DNA from 3 places in the Lysinibacillus sp. GW821-FHT14F06 genome. Region 3 is predicted to be linked to each of the others. Evidence: riboswitches for the same ligand, from Rfam matches in the RefSeq annotation. Region 3 holds a riboswitch; each other region holds the start of a gene.
What was found. A riboswitch is a leader RNA that binds a small molecule or an ion and turns the genes downstream of it on or off. The one in region 3 is predicted to bind cobalamin.
Positions count from the first base shown of each region.

Region 1 (7,683 bases), on a different contig from region 3:
TAAAGACATACCACCAAGTTTCTCCTGAATCTCCTCTGCATATGGAATCGAATCAACCTTTTCTCCGTAACAGAAGTCACAAGCCTTTAATGATAATACATCTCCAATCGGTGTCAGTAAAAATCCAACCTCACGAAGCTTGGCTGTAATTTTTTCTGGCTCTGTCGTTGGGATTTTTAAATGGATTTGATGGTCAGGTGTGTATTCCATCGTTCCATCCTCTCCAACAACTTCTGCCAGCGTGATCATCTGTTGCGGAGTGAAAAATTTATTGGCTACTCCTGGGCTTACAGCTAATTCAAAGATAGATTCGATTTTTTGTTGCACAAGCTTTGGTGTTATCTTTACCTCATTTGTTCCTTTGACCATCGCTAACGCTGCTGTCGCCATCTCAAGTGAAGTTTTTTTTTGCTTTGGATTAGGTGTAATGGCTACACTGGGCTCAATACGATTAGCATTAGGATCTGCTGCAAAGTCATTGCGTGCCTCCCCTGTTTCTTGATTCATTGCCCATGGTTCATTTTCTTCCCTTAAACGTTGGTGTGGACGTAATGGCTGCTTTTCCTCACCGAGTGTATATTTACGCTGATAGCCGCGTGGTGTAATCATTTTATTATCATAGAAAAACGTTGATGAATTTCCGATAATAACCGTTGTCAGCATCCCAATATCATGCTCTAGCATTTCTGCTAAAGTTGTCATTGTAACTTCCTGACGGTCACGATACGCGCTTTTGACAAGCCCCACTGGAGTATCAGGTGAACGATATTCTAATAAAATGCGCTGGGCCTCCACAATTTGTCTAGTACGTCGACCACTTTTTGGGTTATACAACGCAATCACAAAATCCGCCATCGCTGCTGCCTCTACACGCTTCGCAATTAAATTCCAAGGTGTTAGGTGGTCACTTAAACTGATTGTACAAGCATCATGCATAATTGGAGCACCTAGTAAACTTGCACATGAGTTGATAGCTGAAATACCTGGAACAATTTCTACCTCTACACCAGTTGCTTCCGTCCAACCAAGCTCGATCAATACCTCATACACTAATCCTGCCATGCCATAAACACCAGAATCACCGCTGGAAATAACAGATACGATATTCCCTGCCTCCGCTTGGCGTACCGCTTCCTGTGCACGAGATACTTCCTCCGTCATACCTGTGCTAACAATGGATTTTGCATTAACTAAGTCTTGAATAAGCTCTACATATGTTTTATAGCCTATAATCATATCACTCTGTTGTAATGCCTCCACTGCCCGATGTGTAATATGATTAAAATCACCAGGCCCAAAGCCAACCACGAAAATCTTCCCTTTTTGCGCCATTTTGTTACCCCTCTTTCACCTTTTCGATGCCTTTAATGGCTGTTGTTTGTGCTGTCCGCTGTAACGTGCCCTCACGAAGCGTAAAGACATGTTCATCATGCAGTGACTCATGATGTAAATCCTGTACAAGTGCCCTTGCATGCTCTGTTGTTGGCACACGGTACCAATTTCCTTGTGGATACGCAATGACAACACACGCATCCTTACATCTGCCATTGCAGCGTGTCCGTGTTGTATGTATTGTTTTATCAAGTGCCTGTAACTGTATTTCATCACGAATAGCTTGCGTAATTTCCTCCGCTTCTTTTTTCATACAGCTACTGCCATTGCAAATAAAAAGATGTGTTTGCATCCCTTCTAAATTCCAAGTAGTCATCGTTGTTCTCCCCCTCAATACTTTTAGGAACAAAGAAAAACCTTTACTCTAATTCGAAGAGTAAAGGTTTTGTAGAAGCCAAATAAAGTCGAATAAACTACAGGTACTCGCCTTTGCTTCAACTTCTCCCTCCGAAAAGTTTGCATGCATGATTACATAAGCAGGTTTCCTGACTTAAGCTTCCATTTACTTTCGCGCCTTCCCAAGTTTGCACTAGGTGGCATTTGCGATTTCATCAGCTATTACAGTAGCGGGGGCTGTATCGGATTTTCACCAATTTCCCTATTATCTTGAAAATATTCAAGCACTTATGTATGTTTTTATATCAAATTTGTATGTTTAACACGAATTGAAAACTGTCTCTATCATATCTTATAATTTTAAAATTTCAATATTTCTCTCTAAAATTATGACATTTTCATTAAAATTTCATCAAAAAATTCGTAGAAAAAAGAAAAGTTTCTCTTTTATTTTATCAGAATTTTCTAGATTGCACCTCAATTTTAAAAATTTTTTCTAAAAAAGATAGCCTCAAGATGAAAAATCATGTTACACTGTGTCGTGAAATCTCACAACTTCATCTTTTTTCGGTGCGAAGTGCTTATCATTTCGCTTAAAAGGGAAGCCGGTTCAAGTCCGGCGCGGTCCCGCCACTGTACTAGGGAGTTTTATAGAGAATGTCACTGTCCAACGGATGGGAAGGCCTATAAAACGAGGAACTAAAGCCAGGAGACCTGCCGAAAAGTATGTGAACGTTTCAACCTACGAGGATAGGTGTGCGGCTTAGTAGAATCGAATTCTATTTGTCTTAGCTATGCACTTTTCCAATATGGAGAAGTGTTTTTTTATTTTCGCACGCTAATTCAAAAACTATAAGTGAGGAGGAGAAGTTTTGAAATTCTCAGGCTGGAAGCTTAGTTATTTCTTATTGGCATTTTTATTTGTGCCAAATCGTGCATTTGCCATGCATATAATGGAGGGCTTTTTGCCAATCGAGTGGGCCATTTTTTGGTGGGTTGTATCCATTCCATTTATTATTTTAGGATTACGTTCAATTCGCAAAACGATTGATGCAAACCCTGAAACAAAAATGATTTTAGGACTATCAGGTGCCTTTGCCTTTGTGTTATCAGCATTAAAGATTCCGTCTGTAACAGGAAGCTGCTCGCATCCAACAGGTGTTGGGCTCGGCACAGTTCTTTTTGGACCATTAGCAATGAGTGTAATCGGAACGATTGTATTATTATTCCAAGCTTTACTTTTAGCACATGGAGGGCTTACAACTTTAGGAGCTAACGCCTTTTCTATGGCAGTCGTTGGTCCAATTATTGCTTATTATGTATTTAAAGGCTCTCAAAAAATGGGTCTATCATTTTCTTTAGCTGTATTTTTAGCTGCTATGCTTGGTGATTTAGGTACATATATTGTCACTTCTGTACAGCTAGCTCTTGCTTTCCCTTCTGAGGTTGGTGACTTTATGGCTTCATTCTCAAAATTTGCGGGTATTTTTGCTTTAACACAAATTCCTCTTGCTGTTAGTGAAGGAATTTTAACAGTAGTCGTGATGAATTTCTTAAAAAAATACAATGTAAGCGAATTAAAAGCATTACGTGTTTTCTCAACAAAGGAGGCACATTAGGATGAAAAAAAACTTATTACTGCTTGCAATCGTTGTGTTATTAGCCATTATCCCACTTTTCATACAAAAAGGTGCTGAATTCGGAGGAGCAGATGGTGAAGCGGAGGCAGCAATCGGTGAAATAAATGCTGACTACGAACCATGGTTTGAAAGCTTATGGGAACCACCAAGTGGAGAAATTGAAAGCTTATTATTCGCACTACAAGCTGCTATTGGTGCCGGTTTCATCGGCTATTTCATCGGCTATATGCGCGGTAAACATAAAGAAGGTTAAGTATGTTACTCATTGATAAGTATGCATATATGAATAAGCTAGCGTCTGTTCATCCGCTAGAAAAAATGATGTTTTCCTTTGGACTATTATTATTGTCGCTTATCATGAGAGATGAACGAATTTCACTCATTACATTTATTGTAATGAGTGCTTTTATCATTATAGGCGCTAAAATCCCTGTTAAATATTATTTTAAACTATTATTGTTACCCGGATTTTTTTTACTATCTAGCTTACTATCTATTTTAATTTCAATAGCACCAGCGACTAGCAAACTACCTGCACATATCTGGTCATTTTCTTTTAAACATTGGACAATTTTTGTGGGCAATGTAAGCTTATTTACAGCACAGCAACTTTTTTTCATCGTTCTTGGAAGTGTCAGTTGTTTATATTTTTTAATCCTAACAACATCCGTACAATCTATTTGTCATGTGTTACGACAATGTAGAATTCCTGCGTTGTTTGTTGAGCTAGTGGAATTAACATATCGATTTATTTTTATTTTTTTAGACAGTATGCAAAAAATTCACCTTGCTCAGCAGGCTCGACTTGGTTATCGCTCACCTGCCCAGTGGCTACGCTCTGTATCTATGCTTATCGCCGCTTTATTTGCTGAAATGTTCCAACGAAGCCGCGAGCTTAATAATGCCATGCAAGCACGTGGTGGCGAAGCGGTATATTGGCAGGAGAAAGCAACCTATAGCATGAAAAACTGGCTCGGTATTGCCGCTATCTTACTATTCCTCATCGTGTATGGAGGTTTTTTCTAATGACAACAGACTTATACTTTGAACTAAATCAGCTTTCTTACGACTATGTAGATGGAACACACGCACTAACAGATATTACACTCCAAATTCCGAAAGGCAAAAAAATCGCCCTACTAGGTCATAATGGAGCGGGAAAATCTACATTATTTCAGCTCCTCAATGGGATTCTTAAGCCAACTACTGGAAATATAGCCTTTTGCGGCAAGGAGCTACAGTATAGCAGAAAAGCATTAAAAGAATTACGTCAACAGGTTGGCATTGTTTTTCAGGATGCAGACAATCAGCTATTTTCGGGTACAGTGAAGCAGGATATTGCATTTGGACCTTTGAACCTCGGTTGGACAACTGAAAAAATTGAAGAGAAAATTGCTTGGGCAGTAGAACAAACAGAGGTGGAAGCGCTACTCGATAAACCAATACATTTTTTAAGTGTGGGTCAGAAAAAACGAGTAGCCATGGCAGGTGTACTAGCGATGGAACCATCTGTTTTATTATTAGACGAGCCAACCGCTGGACTCGATAATTATTATGCTGCACAAGTTTTACAGTATTTAGCCAAATTAGAAAATGGGGATCGTACCATTTTAATGGCGACCCATGACATCCCATTAGCCTATGAATGGGCAGATCAAATTATCGTTATGGAAGGTGGCAAAATCATCTATAACGGGGACCCTGTTGAGATGTTTTATCAGGAGGAGTTAATTCAACGAGCCCATCTGGAACGTCCCTGGGTCTTTGAAATGACACTTGCTTTACAGAGTAAAAAACTATTGAAGGAAAACATTAAGCTACCTCGTTCAAAGGATGATTTACAGAAACTGATTGAGCAGATTTGAGGATCTGTATCTGAGCTGTTTTTTGAGGGGACCCGAGCGATTCTTTGGGAATCTGAGCTCTTTGTCTTCTCACCTGAGCGATTCTTGGGGAAACCTGAGCTCTTTTTCTTCTCACCTGAGCGATTCTTGAGGGGACCCGAGCTCTTTTTCTTCTCACCTGAGCATTTCTTGGGGAAACCCGAGCTCTTTGCCTTCGCACCTGAGCATTTCTTGGGGAAACCTGAGCTCTTTTTCTTCTTACCTGAGCGATTCTTGAGGAAACCTGAGCTCTTTTTCTTCTCACCTGAGCGATTCTTGAGGAAACCTGAGCTCTTTGTCTTCTCACCTGAGCGATTCTTGGGGGAATCTGAGCTCTTTGTCTTCTCACCTGAGCGATTCTTGGGGGAATCTGAGTTCTTTATCTTTGCACCTCAGCGTTTATTAGAAGGAGCCGAGCTTTTTTCTTCATACCTTAGCGTTTTTTCTTGCATTTAATTCAGAAACCACCAATTAAACTAGAAAAGCATCTTCGTCCTATCATGGCGAGATGCTTATTTCTTAATCAAAATACTTTACGTAATTACAATATTGATCTTGTTTCATATGAAGATTTTCGTATAGCTTTCTTGCATTAATATTATCAGTGGCTGTTTGAAGTGTGACATAACGAGCAGATTGCTGCTCACAATATTGAAATACCTTATGCATTAATGCCGTGCCCACCCCTTGGCCCCTTGCATCTTCATTCACATATATATCATTTAAAATATATGCACGCTGTAAAGCAATGGAAGAAAAAGTAGGATATAATTGTGTAAATCCAACTGCCTTGTCATTTTCTACAGCTATAAAAATAATAGATTCCTTTAAGGCCATTCGTAATTGTAAAAATGCCTTAGCACTGCTTTGATCTGATTCAATACCATAGAATTGGCGGTATTCATCAAAAAGTACTGCTACCTCTTCTAATTCATTCATTGTTGCTTGAAATATGTTCATGCTGCTCTCCCCTTATGTCTACCCATGATTGTCAAAAAATATGAATCTAGCTCTCATTATAAAGGAAATAATCGGATAAAGAAAAGAATTCTTCACAAATTCGAGCGAATATCACGTTAGAGGGGTTTTTCCTGTAAATATTGAGCAACTCTTTTCACTATATGCTCCCAATTTAATTCTGTTCTTGCAAATGCTTGGAGTTGTTCACATGTATCTGCTAGTAATTGCTCCTGTTTTGTTACTTGCTGTAATGTTTGTGCTACGCTTTCCCAATCATGCGTTGGATAAATCGTACCGAATCGTTGATGATGGGTAATATCAGCAGCTCCCAAAGGAAGAGGCTACAAAGGCCATCGATATGGGCGATTTTTATAGAATCCCTGCTGATAATCGCGATTTAAATTATGGAAAGTACTTAGAAGAAGGCTCTCCGAAAATAACATTATCGGATGAGTACAACTCTGCTAATACAAAAATAATGAAAGTAGCTGAAATAAAAGAAAAATTACTAAAGCTCCCTCTCCTACAAGAAGAACTACAACATTGGACAGGAGGAAAGCCTTGAAGTATTTAGTACTTGGTACTACTGGAATAGCTGGTCACATTATTTCCATCTATTTATGTGAACAAGGGCATGATGTGACAACCTATTCTAGAACTGCCTTTCCATATGGAAGTAATAGGATAGGAGATATAACAGATCCTATTTTTTTACAGTCACTTTTACTAGAAGATTCCTATGATGCTATCGTCAATTGTATTGGTATGTTAAATAATGCCTGTGAGGTGAATCAGAAAGATAGTATTTATATCAATAGCTATTTACCTCATGCCATTGTTTCATTATTGGAAAATCGTCAAACAAAGCTTATTCATCTAAGCACGGATTGTGTATTCTCAGGAAAGACATCTCCGTATCAGGAAAATAGCTTAGCGATGGGGAAACCTTTTATGATCGTACGAAGGCACTAGGAGAAATCGAAAACACAAAACATTTAACACTGCGTAATTCTATTATTGGACCGGATATGAAGGTGGAAGGTATTGGACTCTTCAACTGCTTTATGAAACAGCATGACATGATAAGCGGCTATACTGGTGCGATTTGGACAGGAGTTACTACCCTTACGCTAGCAAAGGCGATAGAGCATGCTACATCTGAATGCATTACAGGCATATATCATCTTGTTAACAATCAGAGTATTTCGAAGTACGATCTTTTGCAGCTATTCAATAAACACTTTAAGGACAATCAAGTAACCATCCTTCCATGTCAGCATCTAAATGTTGATAAAACGCTTGTCAATACTCGAAACGATTTTTCATTTGTTGTCCCTAGCTATGAAGAGATGGTCTTTGAAATGAAGCATTGGATAAGGGCACATAAAGACTTATACCTTCACTATTTTAAATAAAGAACTTTGCTGAATCTACTAGCTTTAAAAGTTATGTAGGTTCATTTTAATGAATAA
Region 1 covers NZ_JBXAPF010000002.1:78,912-86,594, forward strand. The annotation lists gene cobJ (precorrin-3B C(17)-methyltransferase) at 1-1,332, opposite strand, end outside; gene AC1RNS_RS02615 ((2Fe-2S) ferredoxin domain-containing protein) at 1,337-1,708, opposite strand; cobalamin riboswitch at 1,851-2,035, opposite strand; cobalamin riboswitch at 2,280-2,464, shown strand; gene AC1RNS_RS02620 (energy-coupling factor ABC transporter permease) at 2,601-3,347, shown strand; gene AC1RNS_RS02625 (energy-coupling factor ABC transporter substrate-binding protein) at 3,349-3,621, shown strand; gene cbiQ (cobalt ECF transporter T component CbiQ) at 3,624-4,394, shown strand; gene AC1RNS_RS02635 (energy-coupling factor ABC transporter ATP-binding protein) at 4,394-5,233, shown strand; gene AC1RNS_RS02640 (GNAT family N-acetyltransferase) at 5,771-6,211, opposite strand; gene AC1RNS_RS02645 (glycosyltransferase) at 6,328-6,543, opposite strand; gene AC1RNS_RS02650 (hypothetical protein) at 6,570-6,776, shown strand; gene AC1RNS_RS02655 (sugar nucleotide-binding protein) at 6,773-7,183, shown strand; gene AC1RNS_RS02660 (hypothetical protein) at 7,240-7,626, shown strand; gene AC1RNS_RS02665 (alpha/beta fold hydrolase) at 7,673-7,683, opposite strand, start outside.
Region 1: it holds a riboswitch for cobalamin, as region 3 does, so the genes downstream of both, AC1RNS_RS02620 (energy-coupling factor ABC transporter permease) here and cobT (nicotinate-nucleotide--dimethylbenzimidazole phosphoribosyltransferase) in region 3, are expected to answer to the same signal.

Region 2 (7,683 bases), on a different contig from region 3:
CTTGACCAAATTGCAATAGATTTATGCAAAGAATATTTACTTGACAGTTTGAACAAACTACAGATTGAGGTGAACTGTATGCAAAATTTAAATTGGCAACGTACGGATTTAATCGACGAATCTGAAGAGGTAGTGTTACATCAAACGAAAGAGCAGAAAGAAACACTGGAACAATCGAGTGGCATTCAAATTGAAGATCGGACTGCTGGTCGAGTAAAAATTACTGATGTGTTAGTGAATGCAGAAGGGGAAAAGCAAATTGGTAAAAAGGAAGGTCAATATATTACCCTCTCTGTACCAACCCTGAGGCTAGATGATCACGATGGTTTTGACCAGCTTGAGAATGAGTTGCTTGAGAATTTTCAAAAAATGCATGAAGCAATATCATGGAATAAAGAAGACAAAATTTTAATTATTGGATTGGGTAATCGTACCATTACGCCTGATGCAATAGGGCCATATCTTATTGATCATTTGCATAGCCTTGATGTAATTGATGAAAAATTTGTCATGTATGCCCCTGGTGTAACAGGACAAACAGGCTATGAAACAGGAGAATTTGTAGCCGCTATAGCAGAGCGATTAAAGCCTAAATTAATTATTGTTGTCGATGCATTGGCGACAAGAGCCAGCAATCGATTATGTAAAACAATTCAGTTAACGAATACAGGTATCCATCCAGGCTCTGGCGTAGGAAATCAGCGTAAGGAAATTTCCTATGAAATGCTGGGTATTCCCGTAACAGCAATCGGTATCCCTACAGTTGTGGATGCGCCAGTATTAATTGCAGATGCTGTTGAGCTTATGCTACGTTCAATAGCTGCACGGGTTGCAGAACGGAGTAAGCCGTCATCCAAATTGTCTTTGTCATCTTGGCAGCCAGATATTCATAAAGAATTAGATATGTCTTTAGTAAAACCAATTTTTGGTGAGTGGGCAACTTGGTCAAAAGAGGAGCGTCAACAATTGTTTGAAGAGACGTTTGCAGGCTCACATACACAGCTAATGGTGACGCCAAAGGAAGCAGATTATTGGATAGATAGCTATGCAAAACTCGTTTCATCTATGCTGATGAAATGGGCAAATAAACTCTAATTTTTTTTCGTTCTAAAAGGTGCACCCCCTCCATACGATAAGGGGAGGAGGGTGTGACTTTGCTAAAAAAACTACAGTGGTCATTTGGTTTATTATTGTTCTTCTTCGTATTACCTGTCATTGCTGGGCAACTTCCGTTCAACAAGCAAGCATCGACTCCGATTAAACAACCCGAGGATAAGCAAGTCGTGTTTGCCGCTACGAATTTAGCTGAACAAAGTGCACTAGAGCAAACAGAAGAATCGAATCCTTTTAACGTATTATTATTATTTACGCATTCTCAAGAATCCTATCAACCAATGGTGAAAGCTGTCAGTGGGAAAGCAGAAGTTTATGATGAGAAAACAAATATTTATAATTTACAAGGTGCTATTTCTAAGCATTTTAGTATGAATGGTATTCAAACGGATGTTTTAGATGTTGATGTTATGAAGGTAATGAAGCTTGAGGGGAAAACTTTTCCAGATGCTTATAATACGGTGCGACCTTATTTATCTAAACGTTTGCAAGAGCAAACCTATGATTTAGTTATTGATTTGCATCGAGATTCTGCTAAGAAAAATGCTACAACGATTACACACAACAATGAGTCCTATGCTCGAATTGCCATTGTTGTAGGAGCTGAGCATAAAAATTATAGATGGAATACTGCTTATGCAGAAAGCTTATCGGCTGCTATGAATGAAATTGTGCCGAAAATCTCTAGAGGTGTGATCTCTAAAAGCGGTGACAATGTAGATGGACGCTATAATCAGGATTTAACGAAAGAAATGATTTTAATTGAACTAGGTGGAATAGATAATACAGAAGATGAATTGAATCGTACAATTGCGATAATTGGGAAAGCCATTGCCAAATCCTTTATTACAGAAAACCAAGATTCATAAAGCATAATGAAATTGCCTTCTTTTTGCAAATTAAAAGAAGGCAAAATCATGTTTTGGACAAAGTATGAAAAATGAACGTATCTTAGCAAAATTACCAAAAATTTATTTAGAAAAACATAATGAAAAGCCTTTAAATTGTTTATTGCTTGTCTTATAATTTTCGAGTTAGCTAAAGATTTGAGTTGAAAATTATGGCATATGCACTGGGCGATTACGTTTTTGAAGCATCTACCATTAATGGAGATGCTTTTTTGAATGAACATACATATAATTTTTTTTTTGCACAAAAAGACGAATTTAAATTTTACGAAGATAGCACTTATTATTAACTTTTTAAGTGCCTTATTCGTCATTATATAAGTGAACATACAAAAGGAGACGATGTTTGGCTTTATTATTTTTTTACATTAAACATGGTGAAAAGGTTTATAAATTATTGGGAGAAGGAATTTTATGTCAGGCAAGTCATTCAATCATCGTTATATCCCTGGACTCGATGGGATTAGAGCATTAGCAGTATTAGCTGTTATAGCTTATCATTTCAATTTCAGATGGGTCAGTGGGGGATTTTTAGGAGTCGATATCTTTTTTGTTTTATCAGGGTATTTAATTACCTCAACTATTTTACCTTTAAAAGGAAGTCAGTTGTCTGTTGGATTGAAGAAATTCTGGTTAGGACGATTTAGACGCTTACTGCCAGCTGCCTATGTCATGATTATTGTAACATTTGCATGGGCGACTCTATTTCATAAGGAGCTACTTCATACACTACGTGGTGATGCGATTTCCTCTATTTTTTATTCAAGTAATTGGTGGTTTATTTTTCACAAACTCTCCTATTTTGATAGTTTTGGTTCCCCTTCGCCATTAAAGAATTTATGGTCGTTAGCCATTGAGGAACAATTTTATTTATTATGGCCAGTTCTTTTAATGCTCGGACTTCTGATTGCCAAAAAGCAAAATAAGCTCGCTATTTTTGTTTTTCTGGGGGCACTTGGTTCTGCAGTGCTAATGGCTATACTATATCAACCAGGAGCAGATCCCAGTCGTGTCTATTATGGAACAGATACGCGTTCTTTTGAATTACTAATAGGTTGCTGGTTGGCTCTTATCTGGCCGATGAAAAGACTTTCAACACAAAAAATCTCTACTAATCATGTCTATCAGTTAAATATTGTAAGCTTAGTAGCTTTTAGTATTTTCATTATCGGTATTTTGTTGGTGGATGAATATCAATCTTTCCTATATCGAGGAGGGATGTTTGTATTTTGCTTAAATGCAGCCATCTTAATAGGCTGCATATGTCACCCAGTTAGCTTTTTAGGAAAAATACTTTCTTGGAAACCTTTGCGTTGGATTGGTTCAAGATCATATGGGATTTATCTATGGCATTATCCAATTATTGTTTTAGGTACTCCAGTACACGAAATAGGCAATCCAGCTTATTGGCGAGTTGCTTTACAGCTGATGCTTATCTTTACAATTGCAGAACTATCCTATCGTTTTATTGAAATGCCGATTCGTAAGGATGGGTTCCGCTGTTATTTTAGACAGTATTTTATATTCAATAAACACAAATGGGGAAGCTTCACGCTTGCTAGAAAAATTTCAACCACGCTCATTCCACTTTTCCTTCTAGTATTTTTTACTGGAATGACAGGGGTTGTAGGTGAAGAGAAAATAGAATCTATTGAGTCACGGCCTACGAATATTAAAATAGATGGTGGAACACAGCAGCCTTCAACCAATCATGATTCCGAAAAGGAGCAGGAAACATCTCAGCAGGAGTCATTAATTGATGAAGAAGAGAATGTTGATTCAAATACGGATCAATATGCAGTAGAGCCTGAGCAGGAGGAAAATGAGACAGAAGTTCATGAATCGTATAATGGAATATTGGCCATTGGCGATTCAGTAATGATAGATATTGCTAAGAGCTTACATAACATCTATCCTAGCATTACCATAGATGCAAAAATTGGTCGCCAATTTTCACAAGCCGTTAAATTAGCTCCTAATTATGCTAGCTTTAATCAACCAGATAAAGCAGTCATCATTCAGCTCGGAACAAACGGCTACTTTACCAATGCTCAAATTGATACCTTATTAAAGGCTTTTTCTAATGCTGATATTTATCTAGTGAATACGCGTGTACCACGTTCCTGGGAGGGGAAAGTAAATCAAGCATTACAACAGAAAGCGCAGGAATATGATAATATTACTTTAATTGATTGGTATGATAGTGCGATCAACCATCCTGAGTTTTTCGCCCCAGACGGCGTCCATTTAGAGCAAAAGGGGATTGCTTCTTTAACAAATCTAATTCAACAAGCTATAAATCCTGTCCATTGATGTAACGAATAGCCAATTTATGGTAGATGGCTATTTTTATGTGAGAAAAAATTTTAAAAAAAATTTAGTTTAGGTGAAACCTTTTTTATGACTGTTCGTATTACTACTATACATTTTTAATTAATTGCATTAAAAAAGGAGAAATACATTTTTGAATCATTGAACAAAACAATTACTTTTTGTGATTTATCTAATTACGATTGCTGATGCATATTACTCAACGTTATTTATTGAACCAAAAGCGCCACCACAGCACCAGACGATTAAAGCAGCTGGAATGACGACCATTCAAGTGCGGTAGCAAACCTTATAAAAATAAACGAACAGCAAGAAGCTTGAAGACTACGGTGCTTCAGCCTATTAAGCTATTTCTACAGAGCACTAAGAATATCAAAGAAAAAGCCCATCATTATAAAGCTTTAATGGTTAGATTAAGTGATAGACACAGAAAAACGAGAGAATCACCGTTTATCATGTATCATAATCACCGTTTACGTTGCTGAAAACAGATGAAACAAAAAGCTGCAATTAACCCTGCAGCTTTTTTATTTTGTGTAATATAGTAAATGAGGCTAGCTTAGTTCGAATATTTCCAATGCCAATGCTCTGTAAAAGTATTAATAAGCTGAAGTTCCGAACTATAAATTCGATTTCCTGGTAGTATTTCAGCTATAGTAATGGCAATGTTAATAAGATGATGCTAAGCTTATCACATATTTGGCTTGTATTTGCTGTATACACGGTTCTAAAAATTTAATTGAACCGTTTTATCAATCTAAATTTTGAAGCTCCTAATGACCTATATACGGCTTTAAATGCAATCGATTAATATATTCTCCTTGGAGATGGACTTGTTCCTTTTATTTTTTATAATTCCATTTAAATTATCTAGCTATTGTGTGACAGTTAGATTATCAATTTCTATATTTTTTGTTTTACCACGCAGCGTTGAAGACCTTACTTTCACTATGGCTTTCAATGCTGCTTTTAGTGAGAAAGTAATATGGACACTAGATGCTTACTTTCTCTTTTAAAGCTTACTATATCTAAAAAATATACTTCTTTTTTATTTAACTATTTTGAAAAATAGAAATATATGCTAAACTTAACAGTAAGTGAATAAGAATTGCAGATTAAAGGTGCTCTTTTAAGAGCTTAATAGGGAATTCGGTACAAAGCCGAAGCTGTTTCCGCAACTGTAAGTGTAGATGACTACAGAAAATACCACTGTCAAACGAGGAAAAATGCCTCCAGTAGATGGGAAGGTTCTGAATAGGATACACGAGCCAGGAGACCTGCCTTTATTCCATCGTATTAACTCTCTTCGGAAGCTAGGAGAACTTACGGCAAATAGACGGACAGGCAAACTACGTTTTAGCGCCTTTTTTCTGTTTTCCATTAGATTAGATGCTTCCCCTTTTTGGAGAAGCATCTTTTTATTTTCGAGTTAATTGCAAGAACATTCACGAAATAATAAAAATAGGAGGTTTTACAAATGGTTCATTTCAAAAAATGGTGGCAATTCGCGTTAGTCCTGCTTTTAGCATTTTCGCTCGTGTCACCAACAGCAAGTGCAGCATTATTACAGCCCGTAAGTCAGGAAGCACAAACAGCAGATTTTGATGTTCAGTTATCAGCGACTGGTTTATGCGGTACTGGTTCATGTGATGAAATTTTAGCAGGAACAACTGTGAATGTTCAAGAAGGAACAACAGCGCTAGAGCTTGTAGAGCAAGTATTTGATGCTGAGGGTATTCCTTATGTAGTGGTTTCTACTCAATATGGTCCATATCTTCAATCAATTGATGGACGTGCTGCGGGCAGCTTAAATGGTTGGGATGGCTGGGTATACACTGTAAATGGTGTTAGTCCTAACTATGGATTAGCTGAGTATCAATTAGAGGCTGATGATGTCGTTCATATTTATTACACTACATGGGCTAAATTAGAAACGGCAAGTGCAATTGCTGTAAATGATAACAATCCATCCGTTACGGTAAATTTAACTGGTGATTTATTTATAACACCAGATGCCTCTAATTTAGCAAACTGGACAATTAACACAGGGACAACAGCATTAACAGCTCAGTCGATTACTGTGAATACAAACCAACAAGCTGTTATTACATTTGCGGGTCAGGCACAAGCAGGTACTATTACCATTACAGCCTCTGCCAATGCTTTATTCGGTAGCTCAGCAAGTGAGCCAGTTGAAGTGAAAGTACAATAGCTAGATAAATTGATACTGACGAGATGAATTAATTCAGCTTGTCAGTATTTCATTATGTATAAAGGAAGTGAGTTTTTCTATGACTATATGGAAAAAACAGCTACATATAGCAGTTATTTTTATTTTAATTGTATCGCTATTTTCTCCAGTCACTGCAATTAAGGCACAGCATTTTGAAGGGGATTTACTCGATCCTCCTACAGACATAAATGGTATTGAACCTGATGATTCAGAAAAGCAGGATAATGCTCTAGGGTTGGATAATGAAAAAGAAGAAGGGGATTCAACAGAACAGGAAAATGCACTGCAATCTGATGATGAAGCTGAATTAGATGATCTTACACATTTAGGGGATACGACGGAGGTAGCTCCTAACGTAGAAGTTGCGCCCTTTGCCATTAGCGATATTCAGCTAAATACGGAGGAACCTTTACTATTATTAGCGGGAGAAACATTTCAACTTACTGCTACTAACTCAACAACAGGTGATAGTGCCACAGTCACATGGTCTTCAAGTGACTCAGGAATTGCAACCGTTGACACTAGTGGGAACGTAATAGCTCAGACAATCGGAGAGACAGTCATTACCGCTCAATTAGATAGTGGAACTAAAGCAGTTAAAGTATATGTTATTTCACCAGAAGCTCGAGAGGCAATAGATTTTATTATTGCTCTACCTACAATCGAAAGAGCCGATGAAGCAACATATCAGCTACTACAGCAAGCACGAGTACTAGATAGTAAAGTAAAAGCACCTGCTCGTACTCTTTTAATATCCGATAATAAACTACCTTATTTTCTCCAGTTACTAGAAAAGGAAATTGCATATTTTAGATACTATATGCAAGACCCTAACAACGCTATACCTGCACCTGAAGGGATTATTTCTTTAAGTGATGAATGGGATAAGAAGTTAGATACAGTTCGTGAAAAATATAATTCTCTGATTAAAACATCTGGTTATCGAGATCTAAAAAAAGTAACAGATCCTGCAGATATACTAGCATTTAATCAAGAACTTGCAGCAAAAGAAATTAAATATGTATTTCTTGTTATCGATGCGCTTCCTAAAATAGATGATTTAACAATTGATTCAGCAATAAAAGAGCAACTCGATCA
Region 2 covers NZ_JBXAPF010000003.1:73,794-81,476, reverse strand. The annotation lists gene gpr (GPR endopeptidase) at 79-1,095, shown strand; gene spoIIP (stage II sporulation protein P) at 1,149-1,982, shown strand; gene AC1RNS_RS04110 (acyltransferase family protein) at 2,436-4,334, shown strand; cobalamin riboswitch at 5,455-5,651, shown strand; gene AC1RNS_RS04105 (DUF4430 domain-containing protein) at 5,830-6,564, shown strand; gene AC1RNS_RS04100 (S-layer homology domain-containing protein) at 6,644-7,683, shown strand, end outside.
Region 2: it holds a riboswitch for cobalamin, as region 3 does, so the genes downstream of both, AC1RNS_RS04105 (DUF4430 domain-containing protein) here and cobT (nicotinate-nucleotide--dimethylbenzimidazole phosphoribosyltransferase) in region 3, are expected to answer to the same signal.

Region 3 (7,683 bases):
GGGTCACCAGCAAACGGTTCGCCTTTAGCAGTGTAGACATCACAAATGAAGCGTGCTACTTTCCCTTTTTCAGAAGTCCAAGGGAATACTACAAACGAATCTAAATCAGGATATAAATACATATCTGATTCTTCGATACGAACGAAACCTTCAATAGATGAACCATCAAACATCATTTTATTTTCTAGCGCTTTGTCTAATTGGCTTACAGGAATCTCAACGTTTTTGATTGTGCCAAGTATATCCGTAAATTGTAAACGAATAAAGCTTACGTTTTTTTCTTCGATTAGACGTTTAATGTCCTCTTTTGTGTATTTACCCACAGTTTTCCACACTCCTATAATTTGTCTAGCTTTTATCTTTACCCTACCCTATTAAAGGCTTTTAATAGAATCGGGATAAATCCCCACGTCGAATGGATGATTTTTGCATGCGTTGTGCTTGACGCATTTCCTCGCGCATAATGCGACGTAATTCTGAGTCACTTAAATCTGGCTCATCTGTCGTTACAGGGTCACTCTTTTTAGCAAATAATTTTTTAATCTTTGCCATATTCATTCCCTGCTCTAAATAATCCTTTATTTCTAGCAATGTATCGACGTCATTTAATGAGAACATTCGACGATTGCCATCTGTTCGGTGCGGCTCAATTAAATGGTGTTCTTCATAATAACGAATTTGGCGTGCCGAAAGCTCGGTCAATTGCATCACGATACTCATGGATAATAACGGCATAGTTCGTCTAATTTCACGACTCATTTAAGTCCCCTCCAATACCCGCTTATCATATAACGAAATTTTTACACTGTCAACAAAGATGTAAGGTTTCCTAACATCGATTTTTAATATTTTTTTCGACTGCTACAAAATTGTAAAAAACTATTCAGAATCATGATTTGAATAGTTTTTTACCTATTTATTTCTGAATTTTTTGAACAGCACTACAAATGGCGAATTTTACATGCTCATATGTGAGGCCGCCTTGAATAAATGCTGTATATGGCGGACGAATAGGACCGTCTGCTGTAAGCTCAATACTCGAACCTTGAATAAAAGTACCTGCTGCCATTATGACATCATCCTCATAGCCTGGCATATAGGCTGGCTCTGGTGCGTAATGGGCATTAATCGGTGAGTTTGCTTGAATTTCACGACAAAAGGCAATCATTTGTTCAGCTGTTTGGAATGAAACAGATTGAATTAAATCTGTTCGTTTCGCATCATAGCTTGGTGTCGTAGACATACCAATTTCTTCTAGCATTGCAGCTGTGAAAATGGCGCCTTTTAATGCTTGTGCTACAACGTGTGGCGCTAAGAAAAAGCCCTGATAAAAATCGCCCAGCGTATTTAATGTTGCACCTGCTTCAGCGCCAATACCAGGTGACGTCATACGAAAGGCACATTTTTCAACTAAATCAGCGCGACCAGCAATATAGCCTCCAATTTTCGCCAATCCTCCCCCTGGGTTTTTAATCAGAGAGCCTGCCATTAAATCTGCCCCTACCTCTGTCGGTTCCTGATCCTCCACAAATTCACCATAGCAATTGTCGACAAAGATAATAGCCTGCGGTGCTAATTCACGGACTTTCACGCACATATCAGCAATTTCTGCAATAGTAAAGGATGGTCGTGTTGCATAGCCCTTTGAACGTTGAATAGCAATCATTTTTGTATTCTCTGTAATAGCAGCCGCTACACCGTCCCAATCAATCTTTTGATTAGCCATTAAATCCACATGATGATAACTGATTTTATAATCCTTTAATGAACCAGTATCCTTGTCACCGCCATCTACTATGGATTGTAATGTATCGTATGGCTGACCTGAAATATACAGCAATTCATCACCTGGTCGCAGCACTCCGAATAGACTAAGCGTAATGGCATGTGTCCCCGAAATAATCTGTGGACGTACGATGGCAGCCTCCGCTCCAAAAACCTCTGCATAAACACGCTCTAAATTGTCACGCCCCTCATCATCATAACCATATCCATTAGAAGGATGTAAATGATAGTCACTAACTTGATGCTTCCTAAAAGCTGCAAGCACCTTTTGTTGATTAAAGAACGCCATATCGTCTACCTTCCTATGAAACGGGTAAACCTTCTCCTCTATTTCGGTAGCTAATGCTAACGTTTCTGTTGTTAAATTCGTTGTAAAAGTCATTCATTCTTCTCCATTCACATTTGTTCAATTGTGGGCACCATACCCACAAATTGAAGTTTTCACTTTACTCCTATCTCATCTTAACAATTTGTAGATGTGTCTGCAAAACTTGCCTATTGTTTCTACTCGTAATATGCGCTAAGCTAATGTGCGGACTTCTTTCATTATTTTCGATATTTCGACTACAAAATTCATAGATTCTGTTACATTTAATAGAATTCTTTAACTTTAATGAGAAAGTACATTATTTTTCAGAAGGGGTGAAAAGGGATGGCTTGGGAGGTTTTTAGTATTATTGGAACAATTGCCTTTGCTATTTCTGGGGCAATTATCGCGATGGAGGAAGAATACGATTTATTCGGTGTTTATATACTCGGTATTGTCACTGCCTTTGGGGGTGGAGCAATTCGTAACTTGCTTATTGGCTTACCTGTTACAACGTTATGGGGACAGGATATGATGTTCCAAATTGCGCTTGCGGCGATTACTATATTTTTTATTTTTCCACATCATCTAATTCAGCATTGGCATCGATGGGGAAACTTCACAGATGCAATTGGCTTATCTGCATTCGCTATTCAGGGCGCACTCTATGCTGTAAAGCTCGACATGCCAATTAGTGCAGTTATTGTAGCTGCTGTCTTAACTGGTTCAGGAGGTGGGATTGTTCGAGATCTATTAGCAAGACGCAAGCCCCTTGTATTACGTGATGAAATTTATGGTGTTTGGGCAGCTCTAGCAGGACTCGTGATTGGTCTAGAAGTATTAACAGGCGACCTCTTTTTATATGGATTATTTGGTATGATTACAGTGCTAAGAATTCTTTCCTATATGAAGAAATGGCGTTTGCCTTTACGAAAGCTGAATCGAGCATAACCATTTTATGAATAGTAACAAGCCCAAATAGTTCCAATATATGGACTTGTTATACTTTTTGGTACTACAAAGAAATGCCTTAAGCGTATATTTTTTCACCTATTCATTCGATTCTACTAGCACTACAGATTCCTCAAGTGTAGCCATGTTTTTCATCATGGAGCATGCTGCATCTAAAATTGGAAAGGCTAAAGCTGCACCAGAGCCCTCTCCTAAACGCATATTCATATGCAGCATTGGTTCTATCCCTAACAACTTGGCTGCTATTTTAGCACCTGGTTCTTCTGAGGCATGTGAAGGAATAATGTAGTCCTTTACTTTTGGCTCAAGCTCAAAGGCAATGAGGGCAGCAATCGTAGAAATAAAGCCATCTATAACAACAGGCTTGCGATTTGCTGCAGCTGCAAGTACAATTCCAGCCATAGCACCTATTTCTAAGCCACCAACTTTTGCAAGAATATCAATAGGATCGTGGCGATTTGGTTTGTTTAATGCAATGGCATTTTGAATAACCTCCACCTTATGCGCAATTCCTCCTGCGCCAACACCTGCGCCCATTCCCGTTACTACATTTGGATGACAGGCTTGAAGCACGGATAGGATAGCCGCACTTGGTGTAGTATTCCCAATACCCATTTCTCCAGTACCAAGAATATCGACTCCGTTACTTATTTCACTCGTTGCAACTGCAATACCTACTTCGATGGATTGAATAGCTTCTTCTCTTGACATAGCTGGACCCTTTGCCATATTGTCTGTTCCATATTTAATTTTCTTTAAAATGACCCCAGCATCAAGTGGTAAATCTTCTTTTACACCAACGTCAACTGTTACGATTTTTGCATTGGTTATGTTGGCGATAGCACAAACACCCGTAAGCCCTTTTGGAAAATTCATTGTTTGTAAAAAGGTTACCTTTTGTGGATTAGAAGTTACATCCTCCTCACAAACACCGTGATCTGCAGCACAGACAATAATTGCTTTGTTATCTATCTTTGGAAACATTTCTCCTGTAATACCAGCTAATTGTACTGCAAGAGATTCTAGTTTTCCCAAACTTCCAGGTGGCTTACTAAGAGCATCTATACGCTCTCTCGCTTTCTTCATCATATGACTGTCTACATGTTGAATACTTTCAATGGTTTGTTGTAATAATTGCATGAATCATTCCCCTTTCTATTTTACATTGAGCTTTAGAGAAAAAATAAAAAGCCTGTAGTTTATTCATCACAAATAAACTACAGACTTTTCCATCGTCTATATAATCGAAGCAATTAGGCAGGTCTCCTGGCTCAATTTCAACATTTCATAGAACCTTCCCAGCACCATGCTAGTGGCATACTCTATGAAACTCCCTTTTACAGTGGTGGGACCGCTAAAGACTTACACTTTATTCCCTATTCTCCCATAATGGGCACCCAATGCTATTATGCAATTTCTTTTAATTTACTGTAAAGTTTTTTGGGTGTCAATATGACAGCATTATCTTTATTACACTTTTGTATCAATTTCGCCTTGGCGTATTTGCGCCTGTAGAGGTGGAAGTCTTCTGTATCTGCCGCTGTCGCTACGCTTACGCGCATAAAACATCTGCCGCTATGCTTTCGATACAAAAACATTTGCTGAATAAAGATAAATAATCTAGAAAGTTGGAAAAAGACCAGATTGAATTTGGTGAATCTGACCATTCTTAACTTCAAATGTTAAATCAGCTGCATTTTTTATCATTGAATCGTGTGTCACCAATACAATGGTTTTTCCCTTTACTTTGTTTAAATATATGAGTAGAGATTCTATAATGCTCTGATTTTCTTTATCTAATGAAGCTGTAATTTCATCAAACAAATATATTTCGGCATCCCTTAAAAGTGATCTCGCTATAGAAAGCCTCTGCTGTTGTCCAGTAGAAAGATCAAGTCCATTATGTCCAATTAATGTATCAAAATTATTCTCCAAAGACGTTATAAAATCATATATATTTACTAGCTTGCATACTTTTATTAAATCTTCATTAGTAGCATCTGGATTTGCTAAAAGTAAATTCTCTTTGATAGTTCCAGTTAGTAAAAAATGATTTTGAGAGACTAGACATATTTTTTTCTTATAGATATGGTGAGGAATATTTTTCACATTATATTGATTTATTAATATTTCCCCTGTGTAACCTACATATAACCCTGAAAGTATGTTTAACAAAGTTGTCTTTCCTGATCCGCTCACACCTTTAAAAAGAACGATTTTTTTTAAAGGTATTGCAATATTAATATTTTTAAAAATTGGTGAAAATTCATTAGAATATTCATAACATACGTTACGTAACACCATCCTACCTTCCTCAAATGAAGGTATCGTCATATGACTAGACATATTGTTTACATCACATTTTGTTTCAGCAGGCACATCTAGTAGATTTTTAACTCTATTTATGGATACTATGGCTTCTTGAAAAAAGGTATTTAGTTGTCCAAATCTTAAAAATGACTGGTTAAAATTATTTGAATAAGAAGTAAAGGCAATTAAAATACCTATAGTCAAATCTTCTTTATAAATAAGATAGACGCCTAAAATAAGAATCAACAAATAGCTTATATAATTTATGAATTCTATTATTGTCCCGGATTTAATATTTAACAACATTTTTTCAAGCGATAGTTTATAGACTAAATCATTTTTTTGAGAATATCTATTTACTCCCTCAGCTTCATTATTTAATAGTTTAAACAATTTAAAAGATGACAGTAACTCTCCTAAGTATGTTAGATAATGATCTAAACTTTGCTTTACACTAATGTCCTTTTCCCGTATTTTTTTGCCATAAAATTTAAAGATAAATAATGTTAATGGACATGTGATAAATAGAATCGAAACTAACAATAAATTGATATTTAGTAAAATTATAAACACAACTAGAATACTAATACAATCGATGAAAATATTTAGTAACTCTGAAAGAACATTTGAAAAAGCTTTTGTATCGTTTTCAATTTTATTCATCATTTCGCCTTTAGGAATTAATTGATAATCATCCATATCCTTAGCCATAATTCGTTTAACCATTTTCAATTTAACATCTATTTGAATGTTAGCAATTAATTTCGCTAAATAATATTTCTGAATAAATTTAATGCCTAAATTAATTAAAAATAATATTGCAATAAATAGGATGATTTTTAATGCGTTACTTACTTCCTTATTTGTTACATAATCTATAAACCTACCAAATATTAAAGGATGTATTATGTTTAAACCCATCGAAACGCACATTATAGTATTTATAAATACTAATTTCCTGTTATATGGACCTGTATATTTAAATACCTCCAGTAATACCTTCATGTATTATGTTATTTGCCTCCTAATCTTCTTATCAATTTATTGATCCTCCAACTTTATGATAAACGAATAAGCATCTTGAGGTTTTTCTTTCAAAATAGTAAGATAATCTGTCATATATGATTCTGTAGTTGTATGAAATTGTTCATTTTTCATTGTTTTCAGCTTTGCTTCACTAAATAAATCACTGTTATTATTTAGAATAACTTTCTGTTCAATAATTTTTTTTAACAACTCATAACATACCGTCTGTTTCTCTGTCTTCCAAGTTTCGTTCATTAAAATATTTAGTAAATCTTCTATAATATTATAGCCATAATTAAATTCAAAAAATTTATTAGAATATGGACGTATTTCAATTGTCTTTCCATTAATGCTTATAATATTTCCGACTTCTCTATTAATTGGTAAATTAAAGTCTTTAGTAATACTAATTTTTTGATAAGGATTTTTTATTCCGAACTGTGCCATTTGTTGGGTAAGGTCTGAATAGATAGCAGAAAATCGATCAGCTCGTTTTTGACTTACTCCTTTATATTGAACAGTAATTTCATTGAATACATAACTCTCATAGGGCTGACTCATTAGCTCGTTCTCTTTGAATTCTTCATACAAATGTAAACAAATTATTGCTAAAATTGAACAACTGGCTAAGCTAGCAAAGAAATACTTGTCTTTTTTTAATGTTGGCCTTTTACTAAAACAAACCGCCGCTGCCATAGAGCAAATACAAAGAAATAAAACACCCACAAAATTTAAATAATGTAGATTATCTGGATACATAAAGTTAAGCGTAGGTGCAATATATTGAATTATCTCCAATTTATAGCCATGCATTAACATTAATACAAAATAAATCACAACAAGTATTAAAATAGAGGCATATTGATTTGAAAAGAATGTAGCTACTAAAAATGGAATAGATATTGTAAATATATGAAATATAATAATTACAACTAAAATATTAATAATAGGTGTATCAACATAAACATATTTCTCGAAAAATCCAAGTAATATAAATGCCGGTGAAGTCAGTACAAAACCTAATATCCATTGCCACAAAATTATTTTTCTTGTAGTAAATATTGAAATTAAAAAGATTTTGTCCATTTGATAACGCTGATGCAATGAAATAATTTGTATTGTCATTACGGCTGAAAAAATACCATATAAAGGAATCATCGCTTGTGCATCATTTACAGTAAAGAAAAATTGTGAAATGAACAAGGCTAATACTAACGCATAATAAGTGAAGAGATAATCATTACGAACGATAACCTTAGACCAAAATAAGCTTATATCTTTCA
Region 3 covers NZ_JBXAPF010000001.1:92,178-99,860, reverse strand. The annotation lists gene glnA (type I glutamate--ammonia ligase) at 1-323, opposite strand, end outside; gene AC1RNS_RS00420 (MerR family transcriptional regulator) at 385-759, opposite strand; gene AC1RNS_RS00415 (methionine gamma-lyase family protein) at 917-2,167, opposite strand; gene AC1RNS_RS00410 (trimeric intracellular cation channel family protein) at 2,438-3,043, shown strand; gene cobT (nicotinate-nucleotide--dimethylbenzimidazole phosphoribosyltransferase) at 3,143-4,204, opposite strand; cobalamin riboswitch at 4,304-4,480, opposite strand; gene AC1RNS_RS00400 (ABC transporter ATP-binding protein) at 4,685-6,295, opposite strand; gene AC1RNS_RS00395 (hypothetical protein) at 6,416-7,683, opposite strand, start outside.